DNA from 2 places in the Actinoplanes digitatis genome. Region 2 is predicted to be linked to the other one. Evidence: riboswitches for the same ligand, from Rfam matches in the RefSeq annotation. Region 2 holds a riboswitch; the other holds the start of a gene.
The links. A riboswitch is a leader RNA that binds a small molecule or an ion and turns the genes downstream of it on or off. The one in region 2 is predicted to bind ZMP and ZTP.
Positions count from the first base shown of each region.

Region 1: it holds a riboswitch for ZMP and ZTP, as region 2 does, so the genes downstream of both, BJ971_RS36590 (glycine hydroxymethyltransferase) here and BJ971_RS15420 (bifunctional 5,10-methylenetetrahydrofolate dehydrogenase/5,10-methenyltetrahydrofolate cyclohydrolase) in region 2, are expected to answer to the same signal.

Region 1 covers NZ_JACHNH010000001.1:8,254,697-8,258,877, forward strand. The annotation lists gene BJ971_RS36590 (glycine hydroxymethyltransferase) at 26-1,447, opposite strand; ZMP/ZTP riboswitch at 1,467-1,575, opposite strand; gene BJ971_RS36595 (discoidin domain-containing protein) at 1,663-4,181, opposite strand, start outside.
Region 2 covers NZ_JACHNH010000001.1:3,571,930-3,576,110, reverse strand. The annotation lists gene BJ971_RS42125 (hypothetical protein) at 1-783, shown strand, start outside; gene BJ971_RS15425 (DUF1616 domain-containing protein) at 780-1,679, shown strand; ZMP/ZTP riboswitch at 1,679-1,762, shown strand; gene BJ971_RS15420 (bifunctional 5,10-methylenetetrahydrofolate dehydrogenase/5,10-methenyltetrahydrofolate cyclohydrolase) at 1,778-2,647, shown strand; gene BJ971_RS15415 (glycoside hydrolase family 26 protein) at 2,637-3,686, opposite strand; gene BJ971_RS15410 (polysaccharide deacetylase family protein) at 3,686-4,181, opposite strand, start outside.

The sequences.
Region 1 (4,181 bases), 4.7 Mb from region 2:
GGACGCGGCCCCTCATGGTCGAAGATCAGCCGAGGTCGACGCTCGGGTAGAGCGGGAAGTCCGCGAGCAGCTCGGTCGCCTGCTTCGAGATGCGGTCGGACACCGCGGAGTCCAGGTTGAACTTCGCCTTCGACGCGCCGGCCTTCGTGCTGCTCAGCACCGTGTGCATGAGCTCGGCGATCTGATCCATCTCCGCCGTGCCGAGGCCGCGGGTGGTCAGCGCCGGCGTGCCGATGCGGATGCCGGAGGTGTACCAGGCGCCGTTCGGGTCCTGCGGGATCGAGTTGCGGTTCGTGACGATGCCCGAGTCGAGCAGCGCCTGCTCCGCCTGGCGGCCGGTCAGGCCGTACTTGTCGACGTCGATCAGGACCAGGTGGTTGTCGGTGCCGCCGCTGACGACCGTGGCGCCACGGCTGGTCAGGCCGGCCGCGAGCGCCTGGGAGTTGTCGACGATGCGCTGCGCGTAGTCGGCGAACTCGGGGCGGCGGGCCTCGGCGAACGCGATCGCCTTGGCCGCCATCACGTGCGAGAGCGGGCCGCCGAGGACCATCGGGCAGCCGCGGTCGACCTGGTCGGAGAGCTCCGGCTGGCAGAAGACCGCGCCGCCGCGGGGCCCGCGCAGGCTCTTGTGCGTCGTCGTGGTGACGATGTGCGCGTTCGGGATCGGGTCGAAGTCGCCGGTGAAGACCTTGCCGGCGACCAGGCCCGCGAAGTGCGCCATGTCGACCATGAACGTCGCGCCGACCTCGTCGGCGATCTCCCGCATGATGCGGAAGTTCACCTTGCGGGGGTACGCCGAGTAGCCGCCGACGATGACCAGCGGCCGGAACTCCTTGGCCGAGGCGCGCAGCGCCGCGTAGTCGATCTGGCCGGTGGCCGGGTCGACGCCGTAGCTGCGCTGGTCGAACATCTTGCCCGAGATGTTGGGTCGGAAGCCGTGGGTGAGGTGCCCGCCGGCGTCGAGCGACATGCCGAGCATGCGCTGGTTGCCGAACGCGGCCCGCAGCTCGGCCCACTCGGCGTCGGTCATGTCGTTGACGTTGCGCTTCTGCACCTTGGCCAGCGCCGGCGCCTCGACCCGGTCGGCGAGGATCGCCCAGTACGCGACCAGGTTGGCGTCGATGCCGGAGTGCGGCTGCACGTACGCGTACGGCGCGTTGAACAGGGCCTTGGCGTGCTCGACCGCGACGGTCTCGACGGTGTCGACGTTCTGGCAGCCGGCGTAGAAGCGGCGGCCGATGGTGCCCTCCGCGTACTTGTCGCTGAGCCAGTTGCCCATGGCCAGCAGCACGGCGGGAGAGGCGTAGTTCTCGGACGCGATCAGTTTGAGGGACTCGCGCTGGTCCGTGAGCTCCTTGGCGATCGCGTCGGCGATGCGGGGCTCAACGGCGCGTACCGCCTCGAGGGCGGAACGGAAAGCGGTCGACTCGGCATTCAGTGCGGACATCGGACCTCCCTATCACAGGTGAAGAGGCCCAGGCGCACGGCAGGGTCGTCCAGCGGACCGGTCTCCACCACGACGGGGCCGCTCCACGATGGTTGGCCCATCCGAACGCGCCAGTCACGGCCCGCCGAACAGCATACCGGCGTCGTCCGCGCCACGCGATCGCTTGCCCAGGTCGCCTCGGTGCGCCGCCCCACATTTCGGGCGCGGAGGGCCGGTCAGAACGCCGCGAACTCGATCAGCTCCGCGTCGCCGGGGCGCCAGCCCTCGACCGCCACCGCCAGATAGCGGGCCCGCTCGCCGAGAGCGGAGTAGGTCAGGCCGTCTTCGGAGGCCTCGATGCGCCACTTCCTGCGGCGCCCCCTGGTCCAGGTCAGGCGGGTGTCGGCGACCGCGACGACCGCGCCGAGGTCCACCACCATCCGGCCGGACCCGCCCGGCCGCCAGGTCGTGCGGGGGTCGCCGTCGACCGCGCGGGCGGGCGGGTTCATGCCGGCGGGCAGCGGCGAGGTCGGGAAGGTGACGCGGCCGCGGGCCAGGTCGGCGGTCGGCGTCACCGGGAAGCCCGGCACGACCAGGCTGCGGGATCGGCCGGCCCGCAGCCGCACCCGGGTGGACCAGGAACCGGCCCGGATCGTCAGGTCGACCCGGCGCCGGCCCGGCGCGGTGATCTTGAGGTGGTTCGAGTCCCGCGCCTCGAACCGGGTGCCGTCCGGTGCCGGCTCGTCGAGCAGGAAGCGCGGCGGTTCGACCAGCGCCGTGCCGCCCGCCAGGCTCGTCGCCCACTGGAGTCCCTTGCCGCGGGCGATCTGGGTGCCGCGGTAGAGGCGGCGGCCGGACGGGAGGCCGACGACGGCCTCCACCCGTTCGGGCGTGAGGTTGAAGACGCTGAGGTAGCCGTCGGCGTCGCTGATCAGCAGGCCCTCGGCGGTGGGCAGGGTGCGGGCGGCGGCCGCGGCCAGGTTCGTCGTGCCGCCCGGGTAACCCTCGATGATGGGCGCCGGCGCGGACACGGCGCCCGCGCTCACCACGATCTCGCGGGACGTGCCGTGCGTGACGATGCCGGCCCGGCCGTCGATGCCGACCCAGCCGGATGCGGACCGGGTCTCGGGAACGGCGGCCGCGTCGGTCCAGGTCAGACCGTCGGTCGAGGTCTGGATCACGAAACCCTTGCCGTACGCGGCCTCCCAGTCGATCCGCACGCCGGCCACCTTCACGGCGGAGCCGAGGTCGACCGCGAGCCAGCTGTCGACCCGGCCGCGCTCCTCGCGGGCGACCGCCCAGCGGGTCTCCGGATTGCCGTCGGTGGCGTTGCGCGCCGGATTCCAGATGTCCTCGGAGGAGGCCGTCGGCATCGCGCCCTGCGCCAGGTCGGCGCCCCTGGTGTCGAGCACGGCGAAGGTGAAGATCGAGTAGCCGAACTCGGTGCCGGGCTCGCGGCCGAGCATCCGCACCCAGCGGGCGTCGCGCGGGCTGAAGGTGACGCCCGCCTCGCCCTGGTCGCCGAGCACCGCGGCGCCGTCCGGCGTGGTGAAGCCGCGCTTGCCGGACAGGCCGGACACCCCGGGCATGTCGAGGTTGAAGAGGGTGAGGCGGCCCTCGCCGGGCAGGCCGGTGCTCGCGTAGACGACAGTGCCGGTGGGCAGGGTGACGAAGCCCGCGGCGTGGTCACCGTCCAAGGCGAGCACGGTCGCGGTCGCGTCCAGGCCGTCGCGGTTGCGCTGGTACGCCCGGGTCCAGCTCGCTGTCGGCCGGCTGCCGGCCGGCAGGAAGGCCGGTGCCCGGGTGTCGATCAGCCAGTTGTCGTGCCCGGGCTGCCACAGGAAGTTCACGAAGCCGGCCTTGGTGACCGCGCCCGCGAACGCGCGCTCGGACTGGTGCGCGACCAGCCCGATCTCCTTGCCGAAGTCCCGGGTGCCGCTGGCCCGGCGGAAGAACTCGGCCCGGCCGACCGGCTGGACCGGGCGCGTGCGCAGGCGGTGGAACAGGTAGGAGATGGCCAGCTCGGCGCGGGCCTCGGGCTCGTACTTCTCCTCGCCGCTGAACTTCGTCAGCCGGTACTTCGGCTCGTACCGCAGGTAGGGCATCAGGCGCTCGGCCAGGTCCGCCTCGGCGCGGGCGGCGTCGCGGTCGCCCTGCACCTGTGCGAGGAACGCGAGCGGGAGGACGTCCCGGCCGTACAGGTGGTAGCGGTCCGCGACCATCGGCATGACCGGCTCGCCCGCGTCGCTGGCCAGCAGCCGCAGCGTCGCCCACAGCTGCTCGCCGTTCGGCGCGGCGGTGAGCACCTGCGGCAGCGGGCGGCCGGCGACCAGGAAGTGGATCGCCGCGCGGCCGGCCATCCGCCAGAGTTCGGCCTGGTAGTGCGGGTTGACCGACCCGTGGTTCTCCACGATGAAGGCGTCGTGGAGGTTGTGCGCGGTGTTCCGCTGGTCGATCCGCTCGCCGTCGAGGACGGCGGGGTTGGCGCGGTCGGCGACCGGCAGCCCGCTCGCGTTCGTCGCCCACAGCAGGAAGCGCTCCCGCCACCCGTCGGCTGCCTCGTCGGAGGGTGCGGCCCAGGCGAGGCCGGGCGCGAGGGCCTGCGCGTAGACGCCCATCTCCTCCAGCCGGGTGTCGCCGGTCCAGCCGCCGGTCGTGCCGTGCGGTGACCAGCCGTCGCTGAGCGGATCGTCGTCGGAGCCCAGGCCGTACGCGTACGACGCCTGGCCCGCCGCGATCTTGTCGACGTTGACGC
Region 2 (4,181 bases):
CGCCACGACCGGGACTGGTGGCGGTGGGCCGCGGTGGCCGGCGGCCTGATCTTCTTCGCCGGCAACGGCGTGCGGTTCCTGGGGCAGAACGGGCCGGAGATCGCCGGCCGGCTCTCCACGTTCACCTACATCCCGATCTCCATCCTGGCCGCGATCGGCCTGGTCCGGGGCGTGCAGCTGATCCCGGCCCGGGACGCCGAGGGGCACCGGTGGCGCGCCGCCGCCCCGGCCATCGACGTGGTCATGCCGGGCGGCTGGAACCTCTACAGCCGGGTCGCGGCCGGGGCCGCGATGATCACGTTGCTGATGATCGGCGCGCGGGCCGGCGGCTGGCCGCCGCTCGCCTCGCTGCTGCCGGGGCCGTACCTGGCCGGCGGCTACGAGCGCTCGGTCGACGCGCCCGGGCTGGAGGCCGCCGAGTGGCAGCGCCGTGTCCTGGGCCCCGGCAACCGCGTCGGCGGCGACGCGACCTCGGTCTCCCTCGCCTCGACCTACGGCCGCCAGGACCCGGTCCGCGAGGTCGGCCCGCTGTACTACGCCGATTCCTGGGGACTCGAGCAGGAGGACCTGGTGACGGAGCTGCACCTCCAGTACCTGGTGGTGGACCGGCGGCTGGGCACCCAGTTGCCGGAGAGCGGCGCCTACTTCGAGATGGATCCGCGCTCCGGGCAGATCACCTCGCCGCTGACCGACACCCAGCTCGGCAAGTTCGACACGCTCACCGACGTCGACCGGATGTACGACAACGGCACGGTGCGCGTCTACCGGCTGGGTGAGCGGTGAACGCCCTGCTGGGCCGCGTGGTCGCGGCGCTGACCGTCGCCTCGGTCGCCGCGGTCCTGCTGGGCCCGGAGGTGGCGGCGATCGCCGGCGGCCTGCTGCTCGCCTTCGTGCTGCCCGGCCTGGCGCTGCTCGGCGCGGTCTTCTCCCGGCGTGACCTGACCGCGGTCGAGCGCATCGTGCTCACCCCCGCGCTGAGCATGGGCGTGCTGATCCTCGCCGGCCTGGCCATCCACGTCGTGGGCCTGCGGATCGACCGGGCCTCCTGGGCGGTCGCCACGGGCGGGGTCACCCTCGTCGCGCTCGCCGTCGCGTGGCTCGCACCGCGCCGGGCACCGGAGCCACCGGCCGTACCGGCCGCACCAGCCGCGCCTGCCGCACCGGCCCGCGCGGGCGCCGGCGGCGCGGCCGCGCGAGCGCCGCACGGCCTCGGGCAGGACGCCACCGTGGTGATATCGATCGCCGAGGTCGAGGAGGCCCTCGACGCGGCGGAGCAGGAGAAGGCGGGGCGCCGCCGCCTGGTCCGGCAGTTGCTGCCGCTGGCGCTGGTGGTGCTGGTGCTCGGCGGGGCCGGCTGGCTGTCGTTCGAGACCTCGCGCACGACGCACGACACCACCGTCACCGCGCTGTGGGCCGGGCCGTCGGGTCCGGTCGATCGGGCGGGCAACCGCACCGTGCAGGTCTCGGCGAAGGGCCTGCTCCCCGAGGACGAGCCGTACACGCTCCGGGTGCTCAGCGCACCGGGAAAGGTGGTCCTGACCCGCACCCTCGCGGTGGCCGCCGACGGAACCTGGACCGAGGCGCTGCGCCTGCCGGGCGCGCAGCGGATGACCGTCAACCTCTACCGGGTCGCAGACGACACCGCCTATCGAACGCTCTATCTCAGCGCCGTAGACTGAGCAGGACACGCGACTGGCGGCATCGAGGATGGGGACCACCATCGGGGAGCTCGCCGTGGGGGCCGTCCGCCTGGGTGCCCACGCCGGAGTAGGCGCACATGTCCGTACCCCATGAAGCAAGACTGCTGCCCGGCAAGCCGGTGGCCGACGCGGTGCTGGCCGACGTCGCGCAGCGCGCGGCGAAGCTGCGCGAGGGCGGCGTCGTGCCGTCACTGGCGACCATCCTGGTCGGCGACGACGACGCGAGCGCCGGCTACATCCGGATCAAGCAGCGCCAGGCCGCCGAGCTGGGCTTCGTCTCGCCGCACGAGCACCTCGGCGCTTCCGCGACGCAGGACGACCTGCACCGGGCGATCGACCGGCTGAACGCGGACCCGTCCGTGCACGGGCTGCTGATCCAGTACCCGCCGCCGGCGCACATCGACTATGACGCGGCGCTGCTCACCGTCGACCCGGACAAGGACGTCGACGGCATGCACCCGCTCAACCTGGGCCGGCTCTCGGTCGGGCTGCCGGGGCCGCGGCCGTGCACGCCGGCCGGCATCGAGGCGCTGCTCGCGCACCACGACATCCCGGTCGCGGGCCGCGAGGTGGTCATCCTCGGCCGCGGCGCGACCATCGGCCGCCCGCTCGCCATGCTGCTGTCGCAGAAGCGGCCGACCGCGAACGCGGCCGTCACGGTCGTGCACACCGGCGTGCCGGACTGGCAGCGGTACGCCCGGCGTGCCGAGATCCTGATCGCCGCGGTCGGCGTGCCGGGGATCATCCAGCCGGAGCACGTGCGGCCGGGCGCCACGGTGATCGGCGCCGGCGTGCGCTACGAGGGCCGGCGGCTGCTGCCCGACGTGGCCGAGGAGGTCTCGGCGGTGGCCGGGGCGATCACGCCGCGGGTCGGCGGCGTCGGCCCGACGACGGTGGCGATGCTGTTCCGCAACGCGATCGAGGCGGCGGAGAAGGCTAGCCGCTGAAGCGGACGCTCTTCGCCATGGCGGTGAAGGCCGCGAGGGAGTCGGCGTCCGTGTCGATGCGCCACTTCTCCTTGTACCCGGGGTGGGTGTCGGTGTCGAACCAGACGACGCCGCCCACCGCCGGGTGTGCCTCGACCCACCGTGCGAAGAGCGTGATCCAGTCGGCCTTGGTCCGGCCGCCGCGGTCCACCGAGCCGACCTCGGTGATCATCAGCGGCTTCCGCGCCGAGAAGGACCGGTAGATCGGACCGAAGAGGGTGTCGGGCGTCTCGCGGTGCAGGTTGTACCCCGAGATGCCGACCCAGTCGACGTAGCGGTCGCCGGGGTAGAGCGCCTCGGGCGTGTTCCACTCCTCGACCGGGGCGGAGTTCCAGTTCGGGCTCCACACCCACGAGACGTTCGTCGCCTTCTCCTCGGCGAAGATGCCGTGGATCCGCCGCCAGCACTCGATGTACCCGGCCGGGTCCTTGCCGTTGCGGGCCGCGCCCCACGGGTACCAGTCGCCGTTCATCTCCCAGCCCCAGCGCAGCAGCACCGGCCGGCCGTGCCGCTTGAGCTGCCGGGCGGCCCGGGCGATCCGGTCGTCGCTGCGGCCGGAGGCGATGTCGGTGAACGCGCTGCCGCGCCAGGAGACCAGCGGCGTCGCGCCCGCGGGCAGGCCGTCGATCCGGGCGGGCAGCGTGTCGGTCCAGTCGTAGAAGACGTGCACGATGCGCTGGTCGCGCCCGGTCTGCCGGCGGCGAAGGGCCACGCTCTCGGCGAACGACCTGCCCTCCAGGTCGAGGTACGAGCCGAGGATGGTCCGGCCGGGCCGGAACGGCACCGTGCCGCCGCCCTTGGTGACCACCTGCGGAGCCGTCGCGCTCGGCCGCGGCGCGCCGGACGCGGCGGCCGGGCCGGGCGGGGTTGCGGTCGCGGCGGGCCCGTGGTCGGCGCGGATCCGGTGCACGGCGAGGCCCGTCAGCGGGACGGCGGCGAGACCGGCGAGGCCGAGCACGTGGCGGCGGGTCAGCTTGCGGGATGCCCGGTGTGCCGACATCACGTGAGGTTCCGGCCGGCGGCGCGGGCGACCTTGCGCACCACACGCCAGCCGGGCTGCGCGAGCCGCTTGAGCCGCGGCACCAGCGGGGACCCGCCCCCGGCGACCAGGTTCACCAGGTCGGCGCCGGTCATGGTGGGCGTCGGCTGTAGCCGGGGTACGGCGAAGCGCCGCTCGCCCGGTGTGTGCAGCCGCCGGCCGACCTCGGTGGCGTTGTCGTGCCCCGCCTCCAGCACCGCGTCGCGGACCCGGGCGCCGTTGTATCCGTGCGGGTAGGCGAAGCCGCGTACCCGGCGCCCCAGGCGCTGCTCCAGCTCCTCCTTGCTGCGCACGATCTCCTCGCGCAGCTGGGCGGGGGGCAGCACGTCGAGCGGGTGGTGCAGCAGGCTGTGGTTGCCGATCTCGATGCCGGCGTCGGCGACCTCGGCCAGCTCGTCCCAGCTCAGCAGGGTGCCGAAGTCGGGCGCCCAGCGGCCGAGCCAGCCGGCCTGGCCG